DNA from 3 places in the Kitasatospora sp. NPDC088346 genome. Region 2 is predicted to be linked to each of the others. Evidence: predicted binding sites of a transcription regulator. Region 2 holds the regulator's gene; each other region holds the start of a gene.

Region 1 (9,318 bases), on a different contig from region 2:
CCGGCAACACCAGCAAGGGAGCAAGCATGGCCACCCGTGCCGTCGTTCGCGACAGAGCCGACCGGACTCGCTCGGCCCGCCCGACCAACTTCGAGGCCGACCGCGACCTCGTCGGCATGTATCTCGACGAGATCGCCAGGACACCCCTGCTCGATGCAGCCGAGGAGGTCGAGCTCTCGCTTCGGATCGAGGCCGGTGTCTACGCCCAGCACCTGTTGGATGAGGGGCCGCTCCCGAAGGGCATGACCCGGGAGGAGCTGGAGGTGATAGCGGAGGACGCCGAGCGCGCCAAGGACGTCTTCATCCGTTCCAATCTGCGACTCGTGGTCGCGGTGGCCCGGCGCTACCCGCGAAGCGGCCTGCCCCTGCTGGACCTCATCCAGGAGGGCAACGCGGGTCTCGTCCGTGCGGTCGAGAAGTTCGACTACTCCAAGGGATTCAAGTTCTCCACGTACGCGACGTGGTGGATCCGGCAGGCGATCACCCGGTCGATCGCCGATCAGTCGCGGACGATCCGGCTGCCCGTCCACCTGGTGGAGGAGCTGGGACGGATCCGCCGCGTGCAGCGCGAGAAGGCGAAGGAACTGGGCCGTGAGCCCGAGCCGGCCGAGGTCGGCGCCGAGCTGGACATCAGTGAGCAGCGGGTCAAGGACGTGCTGGACTGGGCCCGGGACCCGGTCAGCCTGAACATGTCGGTGGACGACGAGGGCGAGACCCAGTTCGGCGACCTGGTCGAGGACACCGGGGCGGTCTCTCCCGAGGACGCGGTGATGGTGATGCTCCGCCGCGAGGAGCTCGACACCCTGATCGACCGGCTGGACGACCGGACGGCGTCGATCATCCGCTCCCGCTACGGCATGGAGGACGGCCGTGAGCGGACGCTCACGGAGGTGGGCAAGCAGCACGGCCTGACGCGGGAACGCATCCGGCAGATCGAGAAGCACGCCCTGGCCGAGCTGAAGAAGATCGCCGACCACGCGGGCTTCGAAGCCGCCTGACCGGCGCCCTCCGCCGCGCAGCGGTGGTGCAGGACGGCGGTGGTGGTGGGACGGGAGCCGACGGCCCCGGTACGGCTGCGGCTGTGCCGGGGCCGGCCCCTGTCCGGCCTAGGCTGGGCAGGGCGGAGACGACGGAGGCGGACGAGATGGCTGAGCAGGACGCGGAGCGGGACAAGGGCATGGGCGGGGATCAGGGCGGGGAGGGCGACGCGCGGAAGCCGGAGCGGGGCCGCCCGGCACCGAAGGCGCGGCTGGTCTTCGGAGACCCGCTGGAGCGGCAGACCAGTGACGACACCGACCAGGGCTGGGGCGAGCGCCCGGCCCGTGGGGACAGCGGCGGGCGAGGCCTCGACTGGTACCTCAGCCAGCGCCCGCCCCACCACGGCGACTGACATCGGGCGAGGACGGCGAGGACGGCGAGGACGGCGAGCACGCCGACCGGGCAGGGGGACCGGCCGATCGGGACCGGCCGGGCAAGGGGGCGGGAAGCAGGAAGCGGGCAGGGGAAGCGGGCAGGGGAAGCGGGAGACGGGCGGGGGCGCACGAGGGCGTGTGGGCGGGCGGAACGGGAGCGGCGACCCGGGGCCGCCGGTCAGCGCTGGTTGACCAGGGCGTCCCGGATCTCGGTGAGCAGTACGACCTCCCGGACCTCGGCGTCGGCCGCCACCTCGTCGACCGTCCTGCGCTTGGCCATGAAGTGGTTCATCGGGAGGATGAGCGCGAAGTAGACCACCGCCGCGACGATCACGAACTGCAGGAGGGCGCTCAGCACGGAGCCCCACAGGATGTAGATGCCCGAGGTCACGGCACCCGAGGCGTCCACCGTGCAGGGGCCCTTGAGACAGGACCGGTAGGCGGCGAGGTCCTCCGTGCCGAAGACGCCGACCAACGGGTTGACGACGCCCGTGACGAAGGCGTTGACGACGGTGGTGAACGCCGCGCCGATGACCACGGCGACGGCGAGGTCCACGACGTTGCCGCGGAGCAGGAATTCCTTGAAGCCCTTCATGCTGCGCTGAACGCCGATCAACGCCGCCGGTTACGGGTGAATCCGCAGGTCATCGGGTTGACCTGCCGGACGGGCTCAGTCGGGCGACGCAGGCCCGGCGGGGCAGTGGGCGGCGGCGTCGGCCCCGGAAGAGGGCCCGGTGGTGGGCACCACGGTGGCGGGCGGCGGAGGGCCGAGCCGGAGCGGCCCGGCGGACAGGGCCGCGGCAGCGACCAGCAGGACCGCCAAGAGCACGCCGGGCCGGTGGCGGACGGTCTGCCGGAGCCGGTGCCGCGCACGACCACCGGGCCGGATCGGCGGGAAGAGGGGGACCTCCTGCCGCGGGGGCACGGTGGGGGCGTGCGGCGGGGGAGCGAGGTGGGTGGCCGTGGTCATGGTGGGACACCGCCTTCGGGTGCTGGGGTCACGGGCCCCGTCGGGCCCGCCGGAACCCAGAGTGCGCCGGTGGCCGAGCCGTCGGAATACCCCGGCGTTTTCCTGTGGACAACCCCGCCCTGTGGACAACGCATGTCCCTCACACGAGTGAGTGGTCGCAACGCATTGACGCCGACGAGCCCGGAAGCGCCGACCCCACGGAACCGCCGACGGCCGGCGAACGCGGACGGCCCGGCTCCGCCGCATCGCTGCGGGGTGCCGGGCCGTCCGTCGTGAGTTCTGCGGTGCTGCGGTGCTGCGGTGCTGCTGCCTCAGCCGGCCGCGGGCGCCGAAGCCGGCGCGGACGACGAGGTGGAGGACGAGCTGCTGGAACCGCCGGAGGACGATCCCGAGGAACCGGTGGAGGCCGCGGAGCCGGTGGAGGACGAGGACGACGTCCCCGAGGTCACCGAGCTGCTGGACGAGGAGCGGCTGTCGGTCCGGTAGAAACCCGACCCCTTGAAGACGACGCCCACGGCCGAGAAGACCTTGCGGAGCTTCCCCTGGCACTCGGGGCACGTGGTCAGCGCCTCGTCGGTGAACTTCTGCACCGCCTCCAGGCCGGTCCCGCACTCGGTGCACTGGTACTGGTACGTGGGCACTTGCTCTTCCTCCTGCACTTCCCCCTGGCACTCTGGCCTGATGAGTGCTAACGATCCTCAATGATGCGGTATTCCGTTGATTGAGTCCAGCGCTCCGGGTGTGATCCGAGTGTCAGCGACCGTGACGCCGCCACCGGACCCGCCACCGCACCCCGCCGCGGTACCGCGCCCGCTCAGCCCTCCGCGGCCGCGATCTTCGCGCCCCGGGGCACCTGGCCGGAGCCGCGGGCGACCGTCCGGCTGCGGGTGCCGGGTGCCACCAGCAGGCGGCGCAGCGCGACCAGTCCGACCAGGCCGATCCCGGCGCCGGCGACCGGCACCAGGAACCCGGCGGACGGGCCGCTCCGGTCGATCAGCTGGCCGGCGACGGTCGAGCCGATCGCCAGGCCGAGGCCGATCGCGCCGGTCAGCCAGGTGAAGGCCTCGGTCTTGGCGCCGTCGGCGACCAGCGTCTCGACCAGGGTGTACCCGGTGATCAGCGTGGGGGCGATGGCCAGACCGCAGAACAGTCCGGCGACCGTCAGCGCGACCAGGTTGGGCATCGCCCACAGCGTGGAGCAGCCGACCACCAGCAGCGCGTAGCAGAACAGCATCCGCTGCCGGGCGGAGCGCTTCCAGCCGATCATGCCGTAGAGCACGCCGGCCACCATCGAGCCGCCGGCGAAGATCCCGTAGACGGTGCCGCTGGCGCCGGCCCGGCCGATCGACTCGGTGAAGGCGGTGACCGAGACCTGCATGGCGCCGAAGACGGTGCCGACGCCCAGGAACGAGGCGGCCAGCAGCCGGACGCCGGGGGAGGCGAGGGCGGAGACCCGCTGCGCGCCCTCGACCCGCGGGTGGCGGACGGGAGCGGTGCGGCGCTGCGCGGCGAACGCGAGGCCGCCGACCACCGTGAGGGCGGCTTCGGCGATCAGTCCGGCGGCCGGGCTGACCTGGGTCGCGATGGTGGTGGCCAGGACCGGGCCGACGACGAAGGTGAACTCGTCGGTCACCGACTCGAACGCGAAGGCGGTGTTGAGCATGGCGGGTTGGTCGGACAGCCGGCCGACCCAGCGGGCCCGGACCATCGCACCGATCTGCGGCACGCTGGCCCCGGCCGGCGCGGCCGCCAGGAACAGTGCCCAGGCCGGTGCGTGCCCGAGGGCGAGCGCGATCAGGGCGGCGACCGACAGCGCGTGCACGGCGACGCTGGGCAGCAGGACGGCGGCCTGGCCGTAGCGGTCGGCCAGCCGTCCGGTCTGCGGGCCGACGAGGGCCTGGGCGACCGCGGAGATCGCCGCGACGGTGCCGGCGGTGCCGTACGAGCCGTGGGTCTGCAGGACCAGCAGGACGATGCCCAGGCTGAGCATCGCGTAGGGGAGCCGGGCCGCGAAGGCCGGGGCCAGGAACGTCCAGGCGCCGGGGGTGCGCAGCAGCGCTCCGTAGCCGGCGCGGGCGGGGGCGGTGGGGCTTTCGACCGTTCGGCGGGCCGTCACGGTCGTCCTTCCTGCTGCCTGGTAGCGCACACAGGGCAGGGAGAGCCCCGACGGCGCCGAGAGTCGTCCTCTCGCGCGTCGACCGGGGTAGATACCGGGTCCGGCTGGCCGGGGCGTGGAAGCGGGGCCAGAGATCACAGTTCACTGCGGACCGCGGCCGCCGAGCGGTCGCGCCAACTCTGCTTCAGGCAGATGTTGCGGGTGATTCAGTCAGTTCGATGCGTATCAGCCTTCATGGTAGCGGGTGCCGGCGCCCCGGCCCCGACCCCGGAAGGTGAACAGCGGCACATTCCGACGGCCCGCCCCGGCCCGCCCCGGCCCCCTGGAACCCGCGGGAACACCGTCCTCGGCTACCGCCGCCCGCCACCGCCCTGCAGCCAGTTCGCGAGCTTGCCGCCCTTGTCCACCGCGCGCAGCCGCCGCTCCGCCGCCTCGCTGACGGCGTCGGTGGTGACCACCAGGAGTTCGTCGCCGGCCCGCAGCACGGTGGCCCGGTCGGGCACGAAGCTCGCGCCGTCGCGGACCACCAGGGTGACCGCGGCGCCGGTGGGCAGCCGGAGCTCGCTGACCTCGACGCCGGAGATCCGGGACTCCGCCGACAGGGAGACCGACAGCAGGTGGCCGTGGAGCTTCTCCAGCGGCGCGGACTCGATCCCGAGGTCCTGGCCGAGCGAGCCCTCGCCGATCCGCAGCCACCTGGCCACCAGCGGCAGGGTGGGGCCCTGGAGCAGGGTGAAGACCACGACCAGGATGAAGACGACGTTGAACAGTTCCTGCGCCCGGGGCACGCCGGCGACCAGGGGGATGGTGGCGAGCACGATGGGCACCGCGCCGCGCAGTCCGGCCCAGCTGAGCAGGGCCTGCTCGCGCCAGGGGAGCCGGAACGGGGTCATGGTGGCCAGCACCGAGGCCGGTCGCGCGACGAAGACCAGCACGGCGCCGATGACCAGGGCCGGGACGACGGCGGACTTCATCGAGGCGGGGGTGCACAGCAGGCCGAGGACCACGAACATGCCGATCTGTCCGATCCAGGCGAGCCCGTCGGCGAAGCCGCGGACGGCCGGGCCGTGCGGCAGTTTGCTGTTCCCGAGCACCACCGAGGCGATGTACACGGCCAGGAAGCCGGAACCGTGCAGCAGCGCGCCGCCCGCGTAGGCGAGCACCACCAGCGCCAGCACGGCGATCGGGTAGAGGCCGGAGGAGGGCAGCGCGACGCGCTTGACGCCGTACGCGCCGAGTCGGCCGACCGCGTAGCCGACGGCCGCGCCGATGGCCAGTTCGGCGATGATGACGCCGACCATCACGTACCAGGGGTCGGGTTCGCCGGCGGTGGCGAAGGCGACGACCAGGATCACCACGGGGGCGTCGTTGAAGCCGGACTCGGCCTCCAGCAGGCCGGTCAGCCGCTCGGGCAGCGGCACCATCCGGAGCACCGAGAAGACCGCGGCGGCGTCGGTGGAGGAGACGACGGCGCCGAGCAGCATGGAGCTGCGCCAGTCCAGGCCGACCAGCAGGTGGGCGCCGGCGGCGGTGACGAAGACGCTGACGGCGACGCCGAAGGTGGCGAGCACGGTGGCGGCCGGCATGACCGGCTTTATCGCCTTCCAGCTGGTCTTGAGGCCGCCCTCGGCGAGGATCACGACCAGGGCGGCGTAGCCGAGGACCTGGGTGAGCTCGGCGTTGTTGAAGGTGATGCCGAGGCCGTTCTGGCCGAGGGCGACACCGATGCCGAGGTAGATCAGCAGGCTGGGAAGGCCGGAACGGGTGGAGAAGCGCACGGCGACCACCGCGACCAGAAGGATCACGGAGAACTCGAGCAGGAACTGGTTCAACTGGTCGACGGTCACGCAGGAGCACCTCGGTGTCGTGAGGGGGCAGCTGATGAATCGATGAATCGTTACTCAGTCTAACATTTTACTTGATCTTTGATGTCGCCCACCAGCCACCCTGCCCGGGTCCCGCGGCCACCCCCGCCAGGTATCGTCCCCCTGATCCACCGTGGGCGTCCCCCGTGTTCGTCCGCCACCTGAGTCGCCCTAATGTGGTGACCTGTCACGGCCGTCATCTCCCAGCCAAGGATCCGGATGTCCCGCTCGAAGAAGTTCCGGCGCGCTCGCCTGATCGTGATCGTGCTGGCCGTGCTGCTGGTCGCCGCCGTGGCCGGTGCCGGCTACTGGGGGGTGCGCACCGTCCACGCCTCGTTCCCCGTGGTCGAGGGCACCGTGAAGGTGGCCGGGATGACCGCGCCGGTCGACGTGAAGCGGGACGCCAACGGCATTCCGCAGCTGTACGCCGACACCAATGCCGACCTGTTCCGGGCCCAGGGCTACGTCCAGGCCCAGGACCGCTTCTGGGAGATGGACGTCCGACGGCACATCACCGCCGGCCGACTGTCCGAAATGTTCGGTTCGAGTCAGATCGAGACCGACGGTTTCCTGCGCACCATGGGCTGGCGCCAGGTCGCGCAGCAGGAGTACGACACTAAGCTCTCCGAGGACACCAAGAAGAACCTGCAGGCCTACACGGACGGCGTGAACGCCTGGCTGGACGAGCACCGGGGCGGGTCGAGCGCCTCGCTGGAGTACTCCCTGCTCGGGGCCGTCAACGGCGACTACCAGCCCGAGAAGTGGGACCCGGTCGACTCGGTGGCCTGGCTGAAGGCGATGGCCTGGAACCTCTCCGGCAACCTCCAGGAGGAGGTGGACCGCGCCCTGCTCGCGCAGGACTTCGGCCAGGACAAGATCGCCCAGCTCTACCCGGACTACCCCTACGCCCGCAACGGCACCATCGTGAAGGGCGGCGGTGCCGTCGGCGCCGACGGCGTCTTCAAGCCGGCCGACGGCTCCACCGCAGCCCCGGCCTCGCCGGCCGGCGCCACCGCGCAGAGCCGGGCCGCCACCGACGCGCTGCTCGGCGACGTCTCGGCCAAGATCGCCGGGATGCCGCAGCTGCTCGGCCGGCCGGGCCAGGGCATCGGCTCCAACTCCTGGGTCGTCGACGGCAAGCACACCACCACCGGGCTGCCGCTGCTCGCCAACGACCCCCACCTCGGCCCCGGGATGCCCTCGGTCTGGTACCAGATGGGGCTGCACTGCCGGACGGTCGGCGCGGGCTGCAGCTACGACACGGCGGGCTTCACGTTCGCCGGCATGCCCGGGGTGGTCATCGGCCACAACAAGGACATCTCCTGGGGCTTCACCAACCTCGGCGCCGACGTCACCGACCTCTACCTGGAGCGGGTCACCGGCCCGGACACCTATCTGGTCGACGGCAAGGAGGCCAAGTTCAAGTCCCGCAAGGAGACCATCAAGGTCGCCGGCGGCGAGGACCGCACGATCACCGTCCGCACCACCCAGGACGGCCTGCCGCTGATCTCCGACCAGAGCACCGAGCAGCAGCACGTCGGCCAGAACGCCCCGGTCGGCAACGCCGCCCCGGACCGCGCGGCCGGCTACGGCGTCGCCCTGCAGTGGACTGCCCTGACCCCCGCCAACACCATGGACGCGGTCTTCAAGCTCGACCGGGCCACCGGCTGGACGGACTTCCGCAGCGCCGCCGAGGACTTCGCCGTCCCCGCGCAGAACCTGATCTACGCCGACACCAAGGGCAACATCGGCTACCAGGCGCCCGGCATGGTCCCGCAGCGCACCAAGGGCGACGGCACCTACCCCGTCCCCGGCTGGGACTCCTCCTACGGCTGGAAGAAGGAGTACGTCCCCTTCAAGTCGCTGCCCTACAGCTTCAACCCCACCGCCGGCTACATCGTCACCGCCAACCAGGCCGTGGTCGACCCCGGCTACCGGTACCTGCTCACCAAGGACTGGGAGTACGGCACCCGGGCCAAGGAGATCACCGACCAGATCGACTCCCGCCTGAAGAACGGCGGCAAGATCTCCCCGGACGACATGCAGTCCATCCAGCTGGACAACACCAGCGTGATGGCGCAGACGCTGGTCCCGCTGCTGCTCAAGGTGCAGATCGACGACCCGTACGTCCGCGAGGCCCAGGACCTGCTCAAGGACTGGAACTTCCACCAGGACGCCGACTCGGCCGCCGCCGCCTACTACAACGGCGTCTGGCGCCAGCTGCTCACCCTCGCCTTCGGCCAGAAGTTCCCGGCCGGCCTGCGGGCCGAGGGCGACTGCCTGCTGGTCCGGCAGAAGCGCGACGCCACGCTGCCCGAGGGCGCCGTCGGCAACACCACCCAGGCCGTCACCGAGTGCGGCACCCGCGAGGCCCACAACGCCCAGCCGGACGGCGGCGACCGGTGGACCGAGGTGGTCCGCCAGCTGCTCACCCAGCCCGACAACGGCTGGTGGGACTACATCGACTCCAACCACCGTTCCCAGCACGGCCTGGAGAGCCTGCTCGCCGAGGCCATGAAGGACGCCCGCCAGGACCTCACCGCCCAGCTGGGCAAGGACATCAAGACCTGGAGCTGGGGCCGGCTGCACACGCTGACCCTCAAGGAGCAGACGCTCGGCAGCGACGACTCCTCGATCGCCTCGGGCGTGGTCCACCGGCTGCTCAACCGCGGTCCGTACCGGATCTCCGGCGGCACCGCCGCGGTCGACGCGGCCGGCTGGAACGCGGCCGCCGGGTACCAGGTGGACTGGATCCCGTCGATGCGGATGGTGGTCGACCTGAGCGACTTCGACGCCTCGCGCTGGATCACCGTCGGCGGCGCCTCCGGCCACGCCTTCCACGACAACTACAACGACCAGACCCAGCTCTGGGTGGACGGCAAGCTGCTGCCCTGGGCCTTCTCCGCGGACGCGGTCGGCAAGTCCACCAAGCACACCATGACGCTGATCGCGGGC
Region 2 (9,318 bases):
GATGGCCTCCGCGCCCCGGATCTTCGAGAAGGTCTACAACGGGATCGCCGGCCGGGCCCGGGCCGAGGGCGGCGCCAAGTACAGGATCTTCATGTGGGCGGCGGGCGTCGCCCGCGAGTACGCCCGGGTCACCCAGGAGAGCCGGGTCGCGACCGGTCAGGACACCGCGCCGCTGGGTCTGCGGGTCCAGCACGCGATCGCCGACCGGCTGGTCTACGCGAAGATCCGCGCGGCCTTCGGCGGGCGGCTGCGCGGCGCGGTCTCCGGCAGCGCGGCGCTCGCACCCGAGATCGGCTTCTTCTTCAAGGGCGCGGGCGTACCGGTGCTGGAGGGCTACGGCCTGACCGAGACCTCGGCCGGCTCGACCGTCAACCGCTCCGAGGACTACCGGGTCGGCACGGTCGGCACCGCGCTGCCCGGCACCGAGGTCCGGATCGCCGAGGACGGTGAGATCCTGCTGCGCGGCCCCGGGGTGATGCGCGGCTACCACAACCTGCCCGAGCAGACCGCCGAGGTGCTGGAGCCGGACGGCTGGTTCCACACCGGCGACATCGGCGAGCTCGACAAGGACGGCTACCTGCGGATCACCGACCGCAAGAAGGACATGTTCAAGACCTCCGGCGGCAAGTACGTCGCGCCCAGCGAGGTCGAGGGCAAGTTCAAGGCGATCTGTCCGTTCGTCAGCAACATCCTGGTGATCGGCAACGGCCGCAACTACTGCACCGCGCTGATCGGCCTCGACGAGGCGGTGATCATGCCGTGGGCCGCCGAGCACGGCCTGGCGGGCCGGACCTACGCCGAGGTGGTCGCCGATCCGTCGGTGCACACCCTGATCGAGGGCTTCGTCCAGCGGCTCAACACCGAGCTGCAGCGCTGGCAGACGATCAAGAAGTTCTCGTTGCTGCCGCGCGACCTGGACATCGAGCACGGTGAGCTCACCCCGAGCCTGAAGATCAAGCGCCCGGTGGTCGAGAAGACCTATGCCGACGCCGTCGCCGAGATGTACGCGGGCACCGTCGAGGCGTGAGCCCACCCCGTCCCGTACGGCCCGGGACCGCTGCCGCCGAGCAGTGCGGGCCGTACGGGACAATGGAGCAATGCCCTCCGCACTCCCCGACGGCGAACCCGTGCCGTCCGACGGTTCCCTGCCCGCCCACGCCCTGACCGGGTTGGGGGAGCGGCCCTTCGGCTTCTACGTGCACGTGCCGTACTGCGCCACCCGCTGCGGCTACTGCGACTTCAACACCTACACCGCGACCGAGCTGCGCTCGTCCGGCACGGTGGCCTCGCAGGAGACCTATGCGGACAACCTGGTGGCGGAGGTGCGGCTGGCCCGCCGGGTGCTGGGCCACGCCGAGCTGCCGGTCCGGACGGTCTTCCTCGGCGGCGGCACCCCGACCCTGCTGCCCGCCCGCGACCTGGTGCGGATGCTGGCCGCGATCCGGGACGAGTTCGGCCTGGCGCCGGACGCCGAGGTCACCACCGAGGCCAACCCCGAGTCGGTCGACCCCGCCTACCTGGCCGAGTTGCGCGAGGGCGGCTTCAACCGGATCTCCTTCGGCATGCAGAGCGCCCGGCCGCACGTGCTGCGGCTGCTCGACCGGCACCACACCCCCGGCCGGCCCCAGGCCTGTGTGGCCGAGGCGCGGGCGGCCGGCTTCGAGCACGTCAACCTGGACCTGATCTACGGCACCCCCGGCGAGTCCGACGACGACTGGCGGGCCTCCCTGGACGCCGCGATCGGCGCCGGCCCGGACCACGTCTCCGCGTACTCGCTGATCGTCGAGGACGGCACCAAGCTGGCCGCCCGGGTCCGGCGAGGCGAGCTTCCCATGATCGACGACGACGTGCACGCCGACCGCTACCTGATCGCCGAGCAGGCGCTCGCCGCGGCCGGGTACGCCTGGTACGAGGTCTCCAACTGGGCCACCACCCCGGAGGGCCGCTGCCGCCACAACGAGCTCTACTGGACCGGCGGCGACTGGTGGGGCGCCGGCCCCGGCGCGCACAGCCACGTCGGCGGGGTCCGCTGGTGGAACGCCAAGCACCCCGCCGCGTACGCGCAGGCGCTGGCCGAGGGCCGCACCCCGGCCCAGGGCCGGGAACTGCTGGCCGGCGAGGACCGCCGGGTCGAGCGGATCCTGCTGGAGCTGCGGCTGGTCGACGGCTGCCCGCTGACCCTGCTCACCCCGGACGGCCTGCGGGCCGCCGACCGCGCGCTGGCCGACGGCCTGCTGGACCCGGCCGCCCACGCGGACGGCCGGGCCGCCCTCACCCTGCGCGGCCGCCTGCTGGCCGACGGGGTGGTGCGGGACCTGGTGGACTGAGCCGCGGCTCCGTCCGGGCGGGCCCGGGGCTCAGCAGTTGGTGTCGTTGACGATCATCGTCGCGGTGCCGATCGCGCCGAACCAGTCGATGCAGTGGCCCTTGCCGTAGACGTACACCGGCCCGGCGTAGCCGCCGAAGTAGCCCTCGTCGGTGCTTGCCCAGCCCGGGTCCTCGCCCTGGGAGATCTTGACCGACATCCAGGGCTTGGTCCCGTCGTTCCTGCGGACCGTCACGGCACAGTTGTAGCCGTTGGAGCTGTTGTAGGTCAGGTAGATCGTGCCCTCGCCGACCGGCGCGGAGTTGACCACCCCGTAGCCGGACCCGCAGGCGCCGTTGTAGGGCGCCGAGAGGATCTGCTGCTCGGCGGCGCCGGCCGGGACGGTCGCCAGCGCGGTCAGCGCGGCCGCCCCGAGCATCGCCTTCGCCACCAGGCCGCCGGGGCGTCGGGTACGGCTGTCCGTGCGTGCGGTCATGTCGGTTCTCCCTGTCGAGTCCGTGGTCCGTGGATGTGCGGGCCTCGTGGCCCGGACCAAGACTCGTCTCACCGCCCGTGCGAGGTCTTGTACGAAGGCGAAAGCAGCCGGTCGGGCAGCACCGCGCTGGTGATCCGGTCCGCCAGCCGGTCGGCCGGCTCGGCCCCCGTCAGGGCGGCCCGGTGGCCGAAGAACGTGCCGGGGGAGCAGCCGACCATCGAGCGGAAGGTGCGGTCCAGGTGCGCCTGGTCGTAGTAGCCGCACAGGGCCGCGACCTCGGCCCCGGTCAGCTCGGGGCGCCTGACGAACGCCGCCAGGGTCCGTTGCAGGCGCAGGATCTGGGCCACCTGCTTGGGCGGCAGGCCGACCTGCGCGCGGAACCGGGTCTGGAGCGTGCGCAGGCTCCAGTCGCTCCGTGCGGCGAGCCGGCCGACCGGGACGGTGCCGGCCGACCGGCGCAGCCCGTCCCAGGCCAGCTGGACCTCCCGGTCCCAGCCGTGGCCTGCGGTGAGCCGGGCGGTGAAGAAGGCGTCCAGCAGCGCGAACCGCAGGGTCCACCCGGGGGCCTCGGCCAGTCGGTCCACCAGTTCTCGGGCCGGCCGGCCGAGCACCTCGCCCAGGTCGGCCCACCGGGACGCCAGCTCGGCGGCCACCGGCCCGAGGACGGCGTAGGCGCCCTGCGGCGTCAGCGAGACCGCCACGCCGTGCATCCGCCCGCCGTGCTCGCCGATGGACGCCGTGCGGTGCAGGCCGGCCACCGACGAGACGAGCGACCCGCGCGAGCGGCCCGTGACCGCGTCGAACAGCCGCATCGGGGCCTCGAACCCGATGATCAGCGTCAGGACGTCGGTCGGCACCTCGAGCCGCCGGCGGGGTTGGCGCAGATCCTGCCGGAAGCCGCGATAGCCCAGGATGTGCTCCCGCAGCCGGGGCTCCGGCCGCCCCACGACCAGCTCCCACACGCCCCCGGCTCCGGTCGATCCCTGTTCTGTTCGCATGTCGTACCCCCACTGTCGAAGCGGACAGGTTTGGCATGCTCACGCTCTCAAGAGGGAGGGGTCGGTGCCTGCCCGAACGCCCGCCTTGGCCGGAGCCGGACCCCCGGCGCAGGGCCGTTCGTGGACATCCGTCCGAAAACCCACCCGCCGGTTGCGGGGCCGGACGCCCGTCGGAAGGGCGCCGGGGCCGCCCCGGGCGGCATCCGGGCGGTCAGTCCTCCTCGTGGCCGCCCCGGGGCCGCTCGCCCCAGGCGGTGATCATGCCGGGGGAGAGGTCCGCGAACTCCGGCGAGGCGAGGTCGCGCTCGGCCGCCGCCAGGGTCCTCTCGTCGACCAGGCCGGTGGCGAGCATCGGCCCGCGCATCCGCCGCCAGGTGTCCAGCCAGAAGGCGGTGATCGGCGCGCCCGGCGTCAGCGGCGGGACGTGCACCTCGGCACCCACCCCGGTCAGCCCCGCCCCGCGCAGCCGCGCGGGGTACTCGGGCGTCCACCCCACGTCCGTACCGATGGACTCCCGCAGGCCGCGCCACATCGCCCGCATCGCCAGGCGGTACGGGCTGTCCGGCGCCCCGGCGGTGGTGAGGTCGACCGCGTCGCCGAGGACGAGCCGCCCGCCGGGGACCAGCAGCCGGGCGAGGCGGGCGATCGTGCGGCGGCTGTCGGGCAGGTGCATCAGCAGGAACCGGGCGTGCACCAGGTCGAAGCGGCCGGGGTCGAAGTCCGCCGAGGTGACGTCGGCGGCCAGGGTGCGCAGCCGGGGCCCGGCGTACGGCTCGACGAAGCGCGGGTCCCGGTCGACGGCCAGCACCTCGGCGCCGACCTGCTCGGCCAGCCAGCGCGACACCGTGCCCGTGCCGGCGCCCACGTCCAGGCAGCGCAGCCCCGGGCGGGCGCCGAGGGCCAGCAGCCGGGCCCTGGTGAAGGCGTCGTAGGCGATGGCGCCGTAGTCGATCCGCTCGGCCTCGCCCGGGGCGCCGGGCTCGAAGAGCTCCCGGCCGTACGCTCCGGGCGGCGCGGGGTGTCCGGGCGGCGCGGGGGGTGCGTACGGTGCGGGGTTCGGCCGGTCGGTGGCCATCGGTCCTCCCGTCCGCCCCGGGGAGCCCGGTGCGCGCAGACTGCGGGACACCACCAGCGTATGCGGCGGTCCGCCGCCGCGCCCCGGACGGCGGCCGGCGGCCGCTGGGCCGAGCCGGGTCGGGCCGGGTCGGGCGGGGCCGGTTCAGGCCGGCTGGGTCACGAAGTCGATCAGCTCCTCGACCCGGCCCAGCAGGGCGGGGTCGAGGTCCTTGTAGGAGTTCACCGAGGCGAGGATCCGCTTCCATGCCGCCGGGGTGTCCACCGGCCAGCCGAGGCGGCGGCAGACGCCCTCCTTCCACCCCTCCCCGCGCGGGACCTCGGGCCAGCCCGGGATGCCCATGCTGGAGGCCTTGACCGCCTGCCAGACGTCGACGTACGGGTGCCCGACGACCAGCACCGCGTCGCCGCTCACCTGCCCGGCGATCCGGTGCTCCTTGGTGCCGGGCAGCAGGTGGTCCACCAGCACGCCGAGCCGCCGGCCGGGACCGGGCCGGAAGGCGGCGACGATCGCCGGCAGGTCGTCCACGCCCTCCAGGTACTCCACCACCACGCCCTCGATCCGCAGGTCGTCGCCCCAGACCCGCTCGACCAGTTCGGCGTCGTGCCGCCCCTCGACGTAGATCCGCGACTCACGCGCCACCCGTGCCCGGACGCCCGGCACCGCGACCGACCCGGAGGCCGTCACCCCGGGCCCGCGGGCGGGGGCCGGACCGGCCGGCCGCACCAGGGTGACCACCCGGCCCTCCAGCAGGAAGCCGCGCGGCGTCAGCGGGAAGACCCGGTGCCTGCCGAACCGGTCCTCCAGGGTGACGGTCACCCCCTCCGCGGTCTTCTCGCACCGCACCACGGCCCCGCAGAACCCGGTCGCGGCCTCCTCGACCACCAGGTCGCGATCGGCCGCCACCTCGGGGGCGGGTTGCTGCCGCTTCCACGGCGGGGTCAGGTCCGGTCCGTACTCCCTGCTGCGCATGCCGGGACTATACGGAATCCGACGCGCCGTCACCCCGCGGCCCGGCCGGGCGCGGCCCGGTCACAGGCCGGGGGCGCCCCAGACCGGGAACCAGCGGCTCAGGTCCTGCTCCAGCCGCAGGTCGTTGCCGAGCGCCGCCTTCACCTGGAGCTCCAGCGGGGAGTTGCGCTTCTCGCCGCCGCCCGGCATCGGGGCGAACGGATAGAACGAACCGCGCTTGTACAGGTACACCAGCGCCAGCGGCTGCCCGGCGGCGTTGCGGAAGCCCACCAGCGAGCAGAGCAGCTGCGGGCCGAACCCGTTGGCCTCCAGCTCGCTGTTGACCGCGTGCAGGTCGTTCACCAGCTCGGGCAGCTGCTCGGGGGAGTGCCGGGCGAGCAGCCAGGAGTAGCCGTAGTCGTCCTGGGAGGCCTCCACCGGCACCCCGCCGTTCGGGGTGTCGGCGTCGAGCAGCGCCCTGACCTGCTGCTCCACCTCGGCGAAGGCGCCGCCCTCGACGGCGGCGAAGCAGACCGAGCCCAGGCCGGTCGGTCGGAAGGCGGCGGCCGCCTCCAGGGTCAGCGCGGCCGAGGGCACCCCGAAGAGCTGGTCGAGGTCGGGTCTGACGGGCTTGCTGCGGCCGAACAGCGCGTCCAGGAATCCCACGTGCGGCTCCTCTGCTGGATGGTCCCCGCCGGCCGGGCCCGGCGGGTCACCGGCCGAGCTCGGCGGAGATCTTCGCCAGCTGCGCCAGCCGCTGCTCCAGCGACGGGTGGGTGGACAGCAGCTGGGTGGCGGCGTCCCGGGCGCTGAGCGCCGGTGCGAAGTAGAAGGCGTTGTAGGCCTGCGCCTGGCGCAGGTCCCGGGTGGGGATCGCGGCGATCTGGCCGGTCACCTTGGTGAGGGCGGAGGCGAGCGCGCTCGGCCGGCCGGTGAGCTGGGCGGCGGCGCGGTCGGCGGCCAGCTCCCGGTAGCGCGAGAGCAGCCGGGTGAGCAGGAAGCTGAGGGCGTAGACCACCATGCTGACCAGCGGAATGATGATCATCGCGATGGCGGTGTTGCTGTCGTTGCTGTTGCGGTTGCCGCCCATCATGCCGCTGTAGAAGGCGATCCTGGTCATCGCGCCGGCCAGGACGCCGAGGAAGCCCGCGATGGTCATCACCGCCACGTCCCGGTGCGCGACGTGCGAGAGCTCGTGCGCGAGGACGCCCTCCAGTTCCTCCGGCTCCAGCCGGCGCAGCAGCCCGGTGGTGACGCAGACCACGGACTTCTCCGGCTTGCGGCCGGTGGCGAAGGCGTTCGGCATGGGGTTGTCGGCCACCGCGACCCGGGGCTTGGGCATGTCGGCCAGGGCGCAGAGCCGGTCGACGGTTCCGTGCAGCTGGGGGTACTGCTCGGGGCTCACCTCGTGGGCGCCCATCGCCCGCTCGGTGATCTTGTCGCTGAACCAGAACTGGGCCACGAACAGTCCGCCGGAGACCAGGACGACCAGCGGCCAGGCCCCTCGGAACAGGACGATCAGCAGGCCGGTGAAGCCCACGTACACCAGGCCGATCAGGAACATCGTGGTGACCATCCGGCCGGTCAGGCCCCGGTCCGGGGCGAACCGGGAGTGCTGCCCTGAAGTCGACATCGCCGCTCCTTCGCTCGCGCGCTCGCCTCCGATGCTGCCACTCGGGGCGCCCCCGGGCACCACACGCAGGTGCCTGCCGCCCCGGCAATGCGGGCAGGATCACCGGGGCGGCCCGTTCCTGCCGTCGGACCCGGGCCTTACACTGGCAGGTAAGGTTCTGGCACTCTGCCTGCCGGAGTGCCAGATATCGGACACTCAACAGCTCAACGGACGAAGACGGAGGTGCGTGCCCATGGTCGACGAGCCCCGTTCCGTCGATCCTGCCCGCGCGGTGGAGCACCGCCCCGTCAGCCGCCCGCTGGACGACCGCAGGCTGGCGGTGCTCAGGGCGATCGTCCAGGACTACGTCGGGACCGAGGAGCCGGTCGGCTCCAAGGCGCTGGTCGAGCGGCACAGCCTGGGGGTCTCCCCGGCCACCGTGCGCAACGACATGGCGGCGCTGGAGGAGGAGGGCTTCATCCAGCAGCCGCACACCAGCGCCGGGCGGATCCCCACCGACAAGGGCTACCGGCTGTTCGTCGACCGGCTGGCCGAGGTCAAGCCGATGACCAGCCCGGAGCGCCGGGCGATCCGGCACTTCCTGGAGGGCGCGGTCGACCTGGACGACGTGGTGGCCCGCACGGTGCGGCTGCTCGCGCAGCTCACCCGGCAGGTCGCGGTGGTCCAGTACCCCTCGCTGACCCGCTCCACCGTCCGGCACATCGAACTGGTCCAGCTGACCCCGGCCAAGGTGATGCTGGTCCTGATCACCAACACCGGCCGGGTCGAGCAGCGGATCGTCGACTGCCCCGGCTCGGTCGGCGACACCGTCCTGGCGGACCTGCGGACCAAGCTGAACGCGAAGGCCGTGGGCCGACCGCTGCCCGAGGTGCCGACGGCGCTGGAGGACCTCCCGGCCGCCTTCGAGGCGGGGGACCGGCCGGCCGTCAGTACGGTGCTGGCCACCCTGTTCGAGACGCTGGCCGAGCAGAACGAGGAGCGGATCATGCTGGCGGGCACCGCCAACCTGACCCGCTTCGGACACGACTTCCCGCTGACCATCCGGCCGGTGCTGGAGGCACTGGAGGAACAGGTGGTGCTGTTGCGCCTGCTGGGTGAGACGGCGGACGCCACGATGACGGTCCGGATCGGCCACGAGAACGCGTACGAGGGGCTCAATTCCACCTCCGTCGTCTCGGTCGGTTACGGTTCGGGCGACCAGAGCGTGGCAAAGCTCGGGGTGATCGGTCCGACCCGGATGGATTACCCGGGCACAATGGGGGCGGTGCGAGCGGTGGCACGGTACGTGGGCCAGATCCTGGCCGAGTCGTAGGAACAACGCGCCGCAGGACGGCGCGCAGCAGTCGCAAGCACTTCTAGAGGCGGAACAAACCGGAGCATTTGGTGGCCACGGACTACTACGCGGTACTCGGCGTCCGACGTGACGCGGGTCAGGACGAGATCAAGAAGGCGTTCCGACGCCTCGCGCGCGAACTGCACCCGGACGTCAACCCGGACCCGAAGACGCAGGAGCGGTTCAAGGAGATCAACGCCGCCTACGAGGTGCTCTCCGACCCCGCGAAGCGTCAGGTCTACGACCTCGGCGGGGACCCGCTGTCGCCCAACGGCGGCGGTGGCGGCGGCGCGGGCGGCTTCGGGGCGGCCGGGTTCGGCTTCTCCGACATCATGGACGCCTTCTTCGGCGCCGCCGGCGGCCAGCGCGGACCGCGCTCGCGCACCCGGCGCGGCCAGGACGCCATGATCCGGCTGGAGATCACCCTGGAGGAGGCCGCGTTCGGCACCACCAAGGAGCTCCAGGTCGACACGGCCGTCACCTGCACCACCTGCAGCGGCGAGGGCGCGGCCCCCGGCACGTCCGCG
Region 3 (9,318 bases), on a different contig from region 2:
GTTGAGCCTCCTGGCTGGTACGAACACTCTCCGACACGGCCGATTGGCGACGGACCTCGTACGGATCGCCGGTGTCCCCGCGATCGTTCCCGACGTCCAGCGCCCGCTAACCGCCTCCGCACATCCAACGACCGTCACTCGAATGAGTTACGGCCTTCAGAGCCATCTCCACCACTGTACGTGGCCGGACCGTTACCGATCACCCACCTCGCGGTGCACACGCCGCACTTTTGTGCTGGCCGTGCGCGGTGCGCGCGCCACGCGCGCCACGGAGCGGACTGCGGCGCACCCGGGGCCACCCGGTTGCCAGACCGCGACCACTCAAACGTCCTGCCCCTTTTGCCCGTTTTTATAGCTTATCTACGGTCATTGACTGTTGTGCCGGACTGTGGATGACTTGTTCCAGAAGGAGCCGTAAGTCATATTTCCAGGTGTCCGTACCGGTCCATCGCCGCCTCGCCGAACCGACGGGTCCGAGTCCTTGAAGGGAATGAGCCATGGCAGATTTCTCCCGCCTCCCCGGCCCCAACGCAGACCTCTGGGACTGGCAGCTCTCCGCCGCCTGCCGCGGCGTCGACAGCTCGCTCTTCTTCCACCCCGAGGGCGAGCGCGGGGCGGCCCGCAGCTCGCGCGAGGCCAGTGCCAAGGAGGTCTGCATGCGCTGCCCGGTACGGGCGCAGTGCGCGGCCCACGCCCTCGCCGTGCGCGAGCCCTACGGGGTCTGGGGCGGCCTCACCGAGGACGAACGCGAGGAGCTGCTCGGGCGCGCCCGGCACCGCCTGGCGGAGGTTCAGCTGACCAGGCCGGCCGGACTGCGGCACTGACGCCGCACCGATAGCAGGGGAAACGTTTCTTCAGAAGCTTCCGAACGAAGCCCGTTGGACCCGCCGGAGTGCCACGACACCCGCGGGGTCGCCCGCCCTCAGCGTGCGGCGGCCACGGCCGTGAGCCGGTCCAGCATCAGCGCCACCGCCGGCACCTCGGCCAGGTCCGGCAGGGTCAGCGCAACCACCTGGCGCACCGCCGGACCGCCGGAGGCGGCCCGTACCGGCACCGTCGCCACGCCCGCGTGGCGCACCGGGTCCAGTGCCAGCCCCGGCAGGACCGCCACCCCGAGACCGGCCGCGACCAGGCCGACCACCGCGGGGTAGTCGTCGGTGGCGAAGTCGATCCGCGGCTCGAAGCCGGCCGCCTCGCACAGCTCCACCAGGTGCCCCCGGCACTGCGGGCAGCCGGCGATCCACTGCTCCCCGGACAGCTCCGCCAGGTCCACCGGGCGCCCGGCGGCGGCGAGCGGGTGCGCGGCGGGCACCACGCCCACCAGCGGGTCGTCCAGCAGTGGGCGGACCACCAGGTCGGACCAGTCGGTGGCCGCCGCGGAGGCCGCGGCCTCCAGGGTCGCCTCGGCACGCGCCTCACGGGCGGTGGCGTGCGGGGAGGCCTGCGGCGCGCCGCCCTGCGAGTGCGGGTAGCGGAAGGCCAGCGCCACCTCGCACTCCCCGGCGCGCAGCATCGCCAGCGACTCCGGCGGCTCCGCCTCCACCAGCGACACGCGGACCCCCGGATGGGCCGCACGCAACCGGGCGACCGAGGGCGGCACCAGGGTGGAACTCGCGGTCGGGAACGACACCAACCGCACCCGTCCGGCCCTCAGCCCGGCGATCGCCGCGACCTCGTCCTCGGCGGCAGACAGCCCGGCGAGGATCCCGGTGGCGTGCTTCACCAGCACCCGGCCGGCCTCGCTCAGCTGCATCCCGCGGCCCGATCGCACCACCAGCGGGGTGGCCACCGCCTTCTCCAGGGCCTTCATCTGCTGGCTCACGGCGGGCTGGGTGCAGCCCAGCTCGCGCGCGGCGGCGGAGAACGAACCGGTCCGGGCGACGGCGCGCAGGACACGGAGGTGGCGGGCCTCGATCATGCCTCAGTTATAAGGCAGGCTTTGCGCTTCACAAAATTCTACTGATGGCAATGCCGTACCGGCCCGATCGGGAACCCCACCGGCCCCGGACACGCCGGAGGCCCGGCCGCGCCACAGGGCGCCGCCGGGCCTCCGAGACTACCGACCGGGGTCAGTGGGCGTGGCCGTGGCCACCGTGGGAGTGACCGTGACCGGCCTCCTCCTCTTCCTTCTTCTCCACCACGAGGGTCTCGGTGGTGAGCAGCAGGGAGGCGATGGAGGCGGCGTTCTCCAGGGCGGAGCGGGTGACCTTGACCGGGTCGATGACGCCGGCCTTCACCAGGTCGCCGTACTCGCCGGTGGCGGCGTTGTAGCCGTGGCCGGCCTCCAGGTCGGCGACCTTGGAGGTGATGACGTAGCCCTCCAGGCCGGCGTTCTGGGCGATCCAGCGCAGCGGCTCGGCCAGCGCCTTGCGGACGACGGCGACACCGGTGGCCTCGTCGCCGGACAGGCCGAGGCCGCCCTCCAGGACCTTGGCGGCGTGCACCAGGGAGGCGCCACCGCCGGCGACGATGCCCTCCTCGACGGCCGCGCGGGTCGCCGAGATGGCGTCCTCCAGACGGTGCTTGCGCTCCTTGAGCTCCACCTCGGTGGCGGCGCCGACCTTGATGACGCAGACGCCGCCGGCCAGCTTGGCCAGGCGCTCCTGCAGCTTCTCGCGGTCCCAGTCGGAGTCGCTGGCGGCGATCTCGGCCTTGATCTGGCCGACCCGGCCGGTCACGGCGTCGTGGTCGCCGGCGCCGTCGACCAGGATCGTCTCGTCCTTGGTGACGGTCACACGGCGGGCGGTGCCCAGCACGTCCAGGCCGACCTGGTCGAGCTTGAGGCCGACCTCCTCGGAGATGACGGTGCCGCCGGTGAGGACGGCGATGTCGCCGAGGATCGCCTTGCGGCGGTCACCGAAGCCGGGGGCCTTCACGGCGACGGCGTTGAAGGTGCCACGGATCTTGTTGACCACCAGGGTGGACAGCGCCTCGCCGTCGACGTCCTCGGCGATGATCAGCAGCGGCTTGGAGGTGCCACCCTGAAGGATCTTCTCCAGCAGCGGGAGGAGCTCCTGGATGGAGGAGATCTTGCCCTGGTTGATCAGGATGTACGGGTCCTCGAGGATCGCCTCCTGACGCTCGGCGTCGGTGACGAAGTACGGGGACAGGTAGCCCTTGTCGAACTGCATGCCCTCGGTGAACTCGAGCTCGACACCGAAGGTGTTGGACTCCTCGACGGTGATGACACCGTCCTTGCCGACCTTGTCGATCGCCTCGGCGATGAGCTCGCCGACCTGGGTGTCCTGGGCCGAGAGGCCGGCGACGGCGGCGATGTCGTCCTTGCCCTCGACCTCGCGGGCGACGGACAGCAGGTGCTCGGAGACGGCGGCGACGGCCTTGTCGATGCCCTTCTTCAGGGCGGCCGGGCCGGCGCCCGCGGCGACGTTGCGCAGACCCTCGTTGACCAGGGCCTGGGCCAGCACGGTGGCGGTGGTGGTGCCGTCACCCGCGACGTCGTTGGTCTTGGTGGCGACCTCCTTGACCAGCTGCGCGCCGAGGTTCTCGTACGGGTCGTCGAGCTCGACCTCACGCGCGATGGTCACACCGTCGTTGGTGATGGTGGGGGCGCCGAACTTCTTGTCGATGACGACGTTGCGGCCCTTGGGGCCGATGGTCACCTTGACCGTGTCGGCCAGCTTGTTCACACCGCGCTCCAGCGAGCGGCGGGCGTCCTCGTCGAACTGCAGGGTCTTCGCCATGATCCCGATTCCTCAGAAAGTGCCTGGTTTACGTGAGCCAACAACCACGCCCCGGGCCCCTGTCACTGGAGGACACGGATCCGGGGCGGGCTGGAACGTCTTACTTCTCGATGATGGCGAGAACGTCGCGAGCCGAGAGGACCAGGTACTCCTCGCCCTGGTACTTCACCTCGGTGCCGCCGTACTTCGAGTAGAGAACGATGTCGCCGACGGCAACGTCGAGCGGAAGGCGCTGACCGTCCTCGAAGCGGCCCGGGCCGACGGCCAGGACGACGCCCTCCTGGGGCTTCTCCTTGGCGGTGTCCGGGATAACCAGGCCGGAGGCCGTGGTGGTCTCGGCGTCGAGCGGCTGGACCACGATGCGGTCCTCGAGCGGCTTGATGGCAACCTTGCTGCTGGTGGTCACGTCCGAGCTCCCCTTCGGAGATTACGGGGTTGTCTAACAGGTAGGTGGCGATGTCCGCAGGTCTGCCGTCGCGGGGGTCAGACATGCTCCATCGCGTTAGCACTCACCCTGGGGAGAGTGCCAGGAATGACCATAGGCGGCGGTTAGCACTCAGTCAACCAGAGTGCCAACGGCACGGCCTGTCGTTCGAAACCGACTGAGTAGCGGTACTCATGTACGACCGGCCCGGGAGCGGGCAGACTGCGGAGATGTCCGCCTCGCCCCCGACGCCACCGCACCCCCGCGGCACCGGACCTGACGCCGGGTCGGCCCCCGCGGGCCGGATCTGCGCCGGCCCGGACGGCGGGCTCGCCCTCGGCCTGCTGGTGCTCGCCCTGGACGTCTGGCTGGCCGGGCTCGCGGTGCTCCTCCTGCTGCTCTCCGGCGTCGGCCACCCGTTCCCCTGGATCGCCTACCCGGCCTCCGGCGGGCCGGCGGCGGCCCGGCCGCACCCCGGCCACACGCCCGCCCTGGTCGCCGCGGGCACCGGCGCGCTGCTGGCCCTCAGCGCCCTGCTGCTCGCCCTGCGGCGGCACCGCGCCGCGGCCGCCGTGCAGCTCACCCTGCTGGCCGGGGTGCTGGCGGTGGTCCTGGTGGCCGGCTGATCGCCGACAATGGGGCCGTGGAGACCGAATCGTTCCGAGCCCTGCTGACCGACCGGGGCCGGGCCCTGCTCACCGAACTGCGCGGGTTCACCCCCGACCAGGAGCTGGCGCTGGCCACCCGGCTGCGCCGGGAGTACCCCGCCGAGCTGGTCCGGGCGGCCTTCGAGCAGGCCGCCCTGCGCCAGCGGGCCAGGGCGAAGTTCGGCCCGGACGCCGACGCGATGTTCTTCACCCCGGACGGCGTCGAGCAGGCCACCCGGCGCAGCGTGGCCGAGTGGCGGGCCGCCCGGTTCGCCGCCCTCGGGGTGAAGCGGCTGGCCGACCTGTGCTGCGGGATCGGCGGCGACGCCATCGCGCTGGCCAGGGCCGGGGTCGCGGTGCTGGCCGTCGACCGCTCCCCGCTGACCTGCGCCGTGGCCGAGGCGAACGCGGCGGCGCTGGGCCTGGCCGAGCTGATCGAGGTGCGCTGCGCGGACGTCGCGGAGATCGACGTGACCGGCTTCGACGCGGTCTTCACCGACCCGGCCCGGCGTACCGCGCGCGGGCGGGTCTTCGACCCCGAGGCGTACTCGCCGCCGCTGTCCTGGGCGGTCGCGGCGGCGAGGCGCACCCCGTACGGGGCGCTCAAGGTGGCCCCGGGGATCCCCCACGAGCTGGTGCCGGAGGGCGCCGAGGCCGAGTGGGTCTCGGACCACGGGGAGGTGAAGGAGGCGGTGCTGTGGTTCGGCACCGGCGCCGCCGAGCCGCACCGGGCCACCCTGCTGCCGGGCGGCCACACCCTGACCGGCGGCCGGCCGGCCCCCGCCGGGGACGGCGACGGCGGGGACGGCGGACACGGCGACGGCGGACACGGCGACCGGGCGGCCGCGGTCGGCACCGGGCGGGTGGGCCGCTACCTGTACGAGCCGGACGGTGCGGTGATCCGGGCGCACCTGATCGCCGAGGTGGCCGGGCGGATCGGCGCCCGGCCGGTCGACCCGATGATCGCCTACCTGACCTCCGACCGGCTGGTCGCGACCCCGTACGCGCAGGCCTACGAGCTGACCGACGTGCTCCCGTACAAGGTGAAGACGCTGAAGTCGCTGCTGCGCGAGCGCCGGGTCGGCACGGTGGTGATCAAGAAGCGCGGGGTGTCGGTGCTCCCGGAGGAGCTGCGGCGGCAGCTGAAGCCCTCCGGGCCGAACGCGGTGACGGTGATCCTCTGCCGCACGGACGACGGCCCGCTGATGATGCTCGGTCAGCCGGTCGGCGGCTGAACGTAGTCCTCCAGCCGGGCGACCGAGAAACCCTGCTCGTGGATCCGGCTCAGCAGCTCGCCGAACATCGCGGTCATCGACTCGCCCTTGAGGTCCTTGGGGCCGCGGAAGTGCGCCAGGATGATGTCGCCGGGCTTCAGCTTCTGGTCACTCGCCTGGTACTGCATGTCGTGGATCTGCATGGACTCGCGCCACAGCACGATCGCGCGCGGGCCGCACTGCTGCACGGCGGTGTTGAGCGCGGGCGTGTTGGCGCCGTCGCCGTAGGGCGGGCGGAACAGCAGCGGGGCGGTGCCGTACTGCTGGGTGAGGGCGGTCTGGGCGTCGCAGACCTCGCTCTTCTGCCGCTCGGGGGAGAGCTTGCTCATCACCGGGTGGTCGGTGGTGTGGTTGTGGATGTGGTTGCCGAGGGCCTGGAGCGGCTTGAAGTACCCGTAGTCGTCCTTGACGATGTCGCGGGTCAGGAACATCGACACCGGCACCTTCAGGTCGGTCAGCATCTCGACGAACTTCGGGTCCTTCTCCGCGCCGTCGTCGATGGTGACGAAGACGACCTTGTCGTGCGTCGGCACCTCGCTGAACACCGGCACCGGGCCGGTGGCCTTCAGCTTGATCGGCTTGTCGGCCGGCGCGGCGGGCGCGGCCGGCAGCGGGGAGAGACCCCACTTGGTCCACCGCGCGACGTCCGGGGCGGCCGCGGGGCCGGATCCGGCGGGCGCCGGCGTCCCGGACGGTGCGGAGGAGGGTGCCGCGGAGGACGGTGCCGGTGCCCCCCGTCCGCCCCCACCGCCGCACCCCGTCACGGCCACCAGTATGGCCAGGGCCACCAGGCCGTACGTCTTCCTCACCACGCCCCCCGTCGTTCAGCGAACTCTCAGGAATGCACGCTACTCGACGTGTTGACGCAGGAACGACCACCGGTGGACGGGTCGGGCGAGCAGTGCGGCCGGCGGCTCACCCACCTCCCGCGGCGCACCGGTCCACCAGGTGATCAGCAACACCCGGTCCCCGGGCGCGGTGAACAGCTCGGCGCGCTCCGGCCCGGCCGGACCGCGCAGCGCCGGCAGCGCCACCGTCCGGACCCACTCCTCCAGCTCGCCGGCCCGGCCCTCGACGGCCCGGGCCTCCCACATCCGGGCCGTCACCGGGGCGGTGGTCACGGCTGGAGCGCCCGGTGGGCGTGCGCGTGCAGGTCGGTGTGCGGGACGGAGACCTCGGTGACCGGGAGCGAGGAGTCCGCCGACAGGTCGAAGGAGGACGGCGCACGGTCGCGCCAGACCATCTCGGAGCCGAGCGCGGCCACCATCGCGCCGTTGTCGGTGCACAGGCCCGGCCGCGGCACCCGGAGCACGATGCCCGCCTTGTCGCAGCGCTGCTGGGCCATCTCGCGCAGCCGGGAGTTGGCGGCCACCCCGCCGCCGATCATCAGGTGGTCGACGCCGTTGTCCCGGCAGGCCCGGACGGCCTTGCGGGTGAGCACGTCGGTGACGGCCTCCTGGAAGGACGCGGCGACGTCGGCGATCGGCACGTCCTCGCCGGCCCGCCGCTTCGCCTCGACCCACCGGGCGACGGCGGTCTTCAGGCCCGAGAACGAGAAGTCGTAGGCGGGGTCGTTGGCGTTGCTCAGGCCGCGGGGGAAGGCGATCGCCTTCGGGTCGCCCTCCCGGGCCGTCCGGTCGACCACCGGGCCGCCGGGGAAGCCCAGGCCGAGCACCCGGGCGACCTTGTCGAAGGCCTCGCCGGCCGCGTCGTCGATGGTCGCGCCGAGCGGCCGCACGTCGGTGGTGATGTCCGAGCTGAGCAGCAGCGAGGAGTGGCCGCCGGAGACCAGCAGCGCCATCGTCGGCTCGGGCAGCCTGCCGTGCTCCAGCTGGTCCACGCAGATGTGCGAGGCGAGGTGGTTGACCCCGTACAGCGGCTTGTCCAGCGCCCAGGCGTACGCCTTGGCGGCGCTCACCCCGACCAGCAGCGCGCCGGCCAGGCCGGGGCCGGCGGTGACGGCGATGCCGTCCAGGTCGGTGGCCTTCACCCCGGCGGTGTCCAGGGCCCGCTGGATGGTCGGGACCATCGCCTCCAGGTGCGCCCGGCTGGCGATCTCGGGGACGACGCCGCCGAAGCGGGCGTGGTCGTTGACGCTGGAGGCCACCGCGTCGGCGAGCAGGGTGGTGCCGCGGACGATGCCGACGCCGGTCTCGTCGCAGGAGGTCTCGATGCCGAGGACGAGCGGTTCGTCAGCCATGGTCAGGGTCCTTCGAGTCGTGCGTCGGTTGGTGCGGGGGGTGGTCGAGGCGCATCACCAGCGCGTCGACGCCGGCGGGCTGGTAGTAGCCGCGGCGGACGCCGACCGGCTGGAAGCCGAACCGCTCGTACAGCCGCTGGGCACGCAGGTTGTCCACCCGCACCTCCAGCAGCAGTTCGGCGCAGCCGCGCCGGACGGACTCCTCGACCAGGTCGGTGAGCAGCGTGGCGCCGAGGCCCGTGCCCTGGTGCCCGGGGGCGACCGCGATGGTCTGGACGTCGCCCTCCGTGCCGATCGCCATCAGCCCGGCGTAACCGACGATCCCGCCGTCGCCGGTGGTGGCGACGGTGTAGTGCCGGCTGCCGCCGGGGTGCGCCTCGGCGAGCTCGGACCAGTACATGGCGTGCGACCAGGCGTCCTCGGGGAACAGCCGCAGTTCCAGTGCCATCACCGGCTCGATGTCCCACCAGCGCATCGGCCGCAGGGTGGCAACGGGGCTCACGCCGGGAGCACCGCCTTGTAGCCGGCCGGCACCTGGGCGTCCGGGCGGCGCAGGTAGAGCGGCAGGTTGGGCAGCAGCTCGCGGCCCGCGGCGAGCTCGGTGACGGCGAAGTCCGCCAGCGCGCCGGCCGAGACGTGCTCGGGCCCGCGGGCACCGGGGAAGGCGTCGGGGTAGAGCAGCGCGCCGGCGCCGACGGCCTGCGGCTCGGGGGTGAGCTCGGCCGGGCGGTCCACGGACGGGCCACTGACCCGGGCGCCGTCGGCGTCGTAGGAGGCCCAGTAGACCTCCTTGCGCCGGGCGTCGGTCGCCACGGTGAACGCTCCGGTCAGGCCCTCGGTGCGGGCCTGGTGGGCGATGGCGTCCAGGGTGCAGACGCCGTGCACCGGCAGGCCGAGCGCGTGGCCGAGGGCGGCGGCGGTGACCAGGCCGACCCGCAGGCCGGTGTACGGGCCCGGGCCGACCCCGACCGCGAGGTCGGTCAGCCGGCTCTTGTCCACGCCGGCCCGGCGCAGCACCTCCTCGACGGTCGGGAGGAGCAGCTCGCCGTGGCGCCGGGCGTCCACCTGGTAC

The links. Region 2 encodes HrcA, which represses chaperone genes, less so after heat shock. Its sites were predicted from a motif close to TTNGCACTCNGNNNNNCNGAGTGCNAA; they were not measured.
Region 1: ACIOFR_RS08320 (FmdB family zinc ribbon protein) is a predicted target of HrcA. The motif match lies at 3,048-3,074, and genes of this name have one in related genera.
Region 3: groES (co-chaperone GroES) is a predicted target of HrcA. The motif match lies at 4,251-4,277, and genes of this name have one in related genera.

What each region holds. Positions count from the first base shown of each region.
Region 1 covers NZ_JBIURH010000004.1:112,648-121,965, reverse strand. Annotated here, with positions in the region: gene ACIOFR_RS08340 (RNA polymerase sigma factor RpoD/SigA) at 27-998, shown strand; gene ACIOFR_RS08335 (hypothetical protein) at 1,145-1,390, shown strand; gene mscL (large conductance mechanosensitive channel protein MscL) at 1,591-2,028, opposite strand; gene ACIOFR_RS08325 (hypothetical protein) at 2,083-2,382, opposite strand; gene ACIOFR_RS08320 (FmdB family zinc ribbon protein) at 2,694-3,023, opposite strand; gene ACIOFR_RS08315 (MFS transporter) at 3,197-4,498, opposite strand; gene ACIOFR_RS08310 (potassium/proton antiporter) at 4,849-6,345, opposite strand; gene ACIOFR_RS08305 (penicillin acylase family protein) at 6,583-9,318, shown strand, end outside.
Region 2 covers NZ_JBIURH010000001.1:132,355-141,672, forward strand. Annotated here, with positions in the region: gene ACIOFR_RS00555 (AMP-dependent synthetase/ligase) at 1-1,027, shown strand, start outside; gene hemW (radical SAM family heme chaperone HemW) at 1,098-2,327, shown strand; gene ACIOFR_RS00565 (spore-associated protein A) at 2,358-2,801, opposite strand; gene ACIOFR_RS00570 (helix-turn-helix domain-containing protein) at 2,870-3,799, opposite strand; gene ACIOFR_RS00575 (class I SAM-dependent methyltransferase) at 4,011-4,874, opposite strand; gene ACIOFR_RS00580 (DUF3097 domain-containing protein) at 5,019-5,846, opposite strand; gene ACIOFR_RS00585 (hypothetical protein) at 5,907-6,491, opposite strand; gene htpX (zinc metalloprotease HtpX) at 6,538-7,458, opposite strand; gene hrcA (heat-inducible transcriptional repressor HrcA) at 7,691-8,770, shown strand; gene dnaJ (molecular chaperone DnaJ) at 8,842-9,318, shown strand, end outside.
Region 3 covers NZ_JBIURH010000003.1:153,327-162,644, forward strand. Annotated here, with positions in the region: gene ACIOFR_RS06610 (WhiB family transcriptional regulator) at 498-824, shown strand; gene ACIOFR_RS06615 (LysR family transcriptional regulator) at 923-1,918, opposite strand; gene groL (chaperonin GroEL) at 2,070-3,701, opposite strand; gene groES (co-chaperone GroES) at 3,802-4,107, opposite strand; gene ACIOFR_RS06630 (hypothetical protein) at 4,356-4,751, shown strand; gene ACIOFR_RS06635 (methyltransferase domain-containing protein) at 4,769-6,007, shown strand; gene ACIOFR_RS06640 (polysaccharide deacetylase family protein) at 5,989-6,858, opposite strand; gene ACIOFR_RS06645 (hypothetical protein) at 6,895-7,167, opposite strand; gene tsaD (tRNA (adenosine(37)-N6)-threonylcarbamoyltransferase complex transferase subunit TsaD) at 7,164-8,246, opposite strand; gene rimI (ribosomal protein S18-alanine N-acetyltransferase) at 8,239-8,721, opposite strand; gene tsaB (tRNA (adenosine(37)-N6)-threonylcarbamoyltransferase complex dimerization subunit type 1 TsaB) at 8,745-9,318, opposite strand, start outside.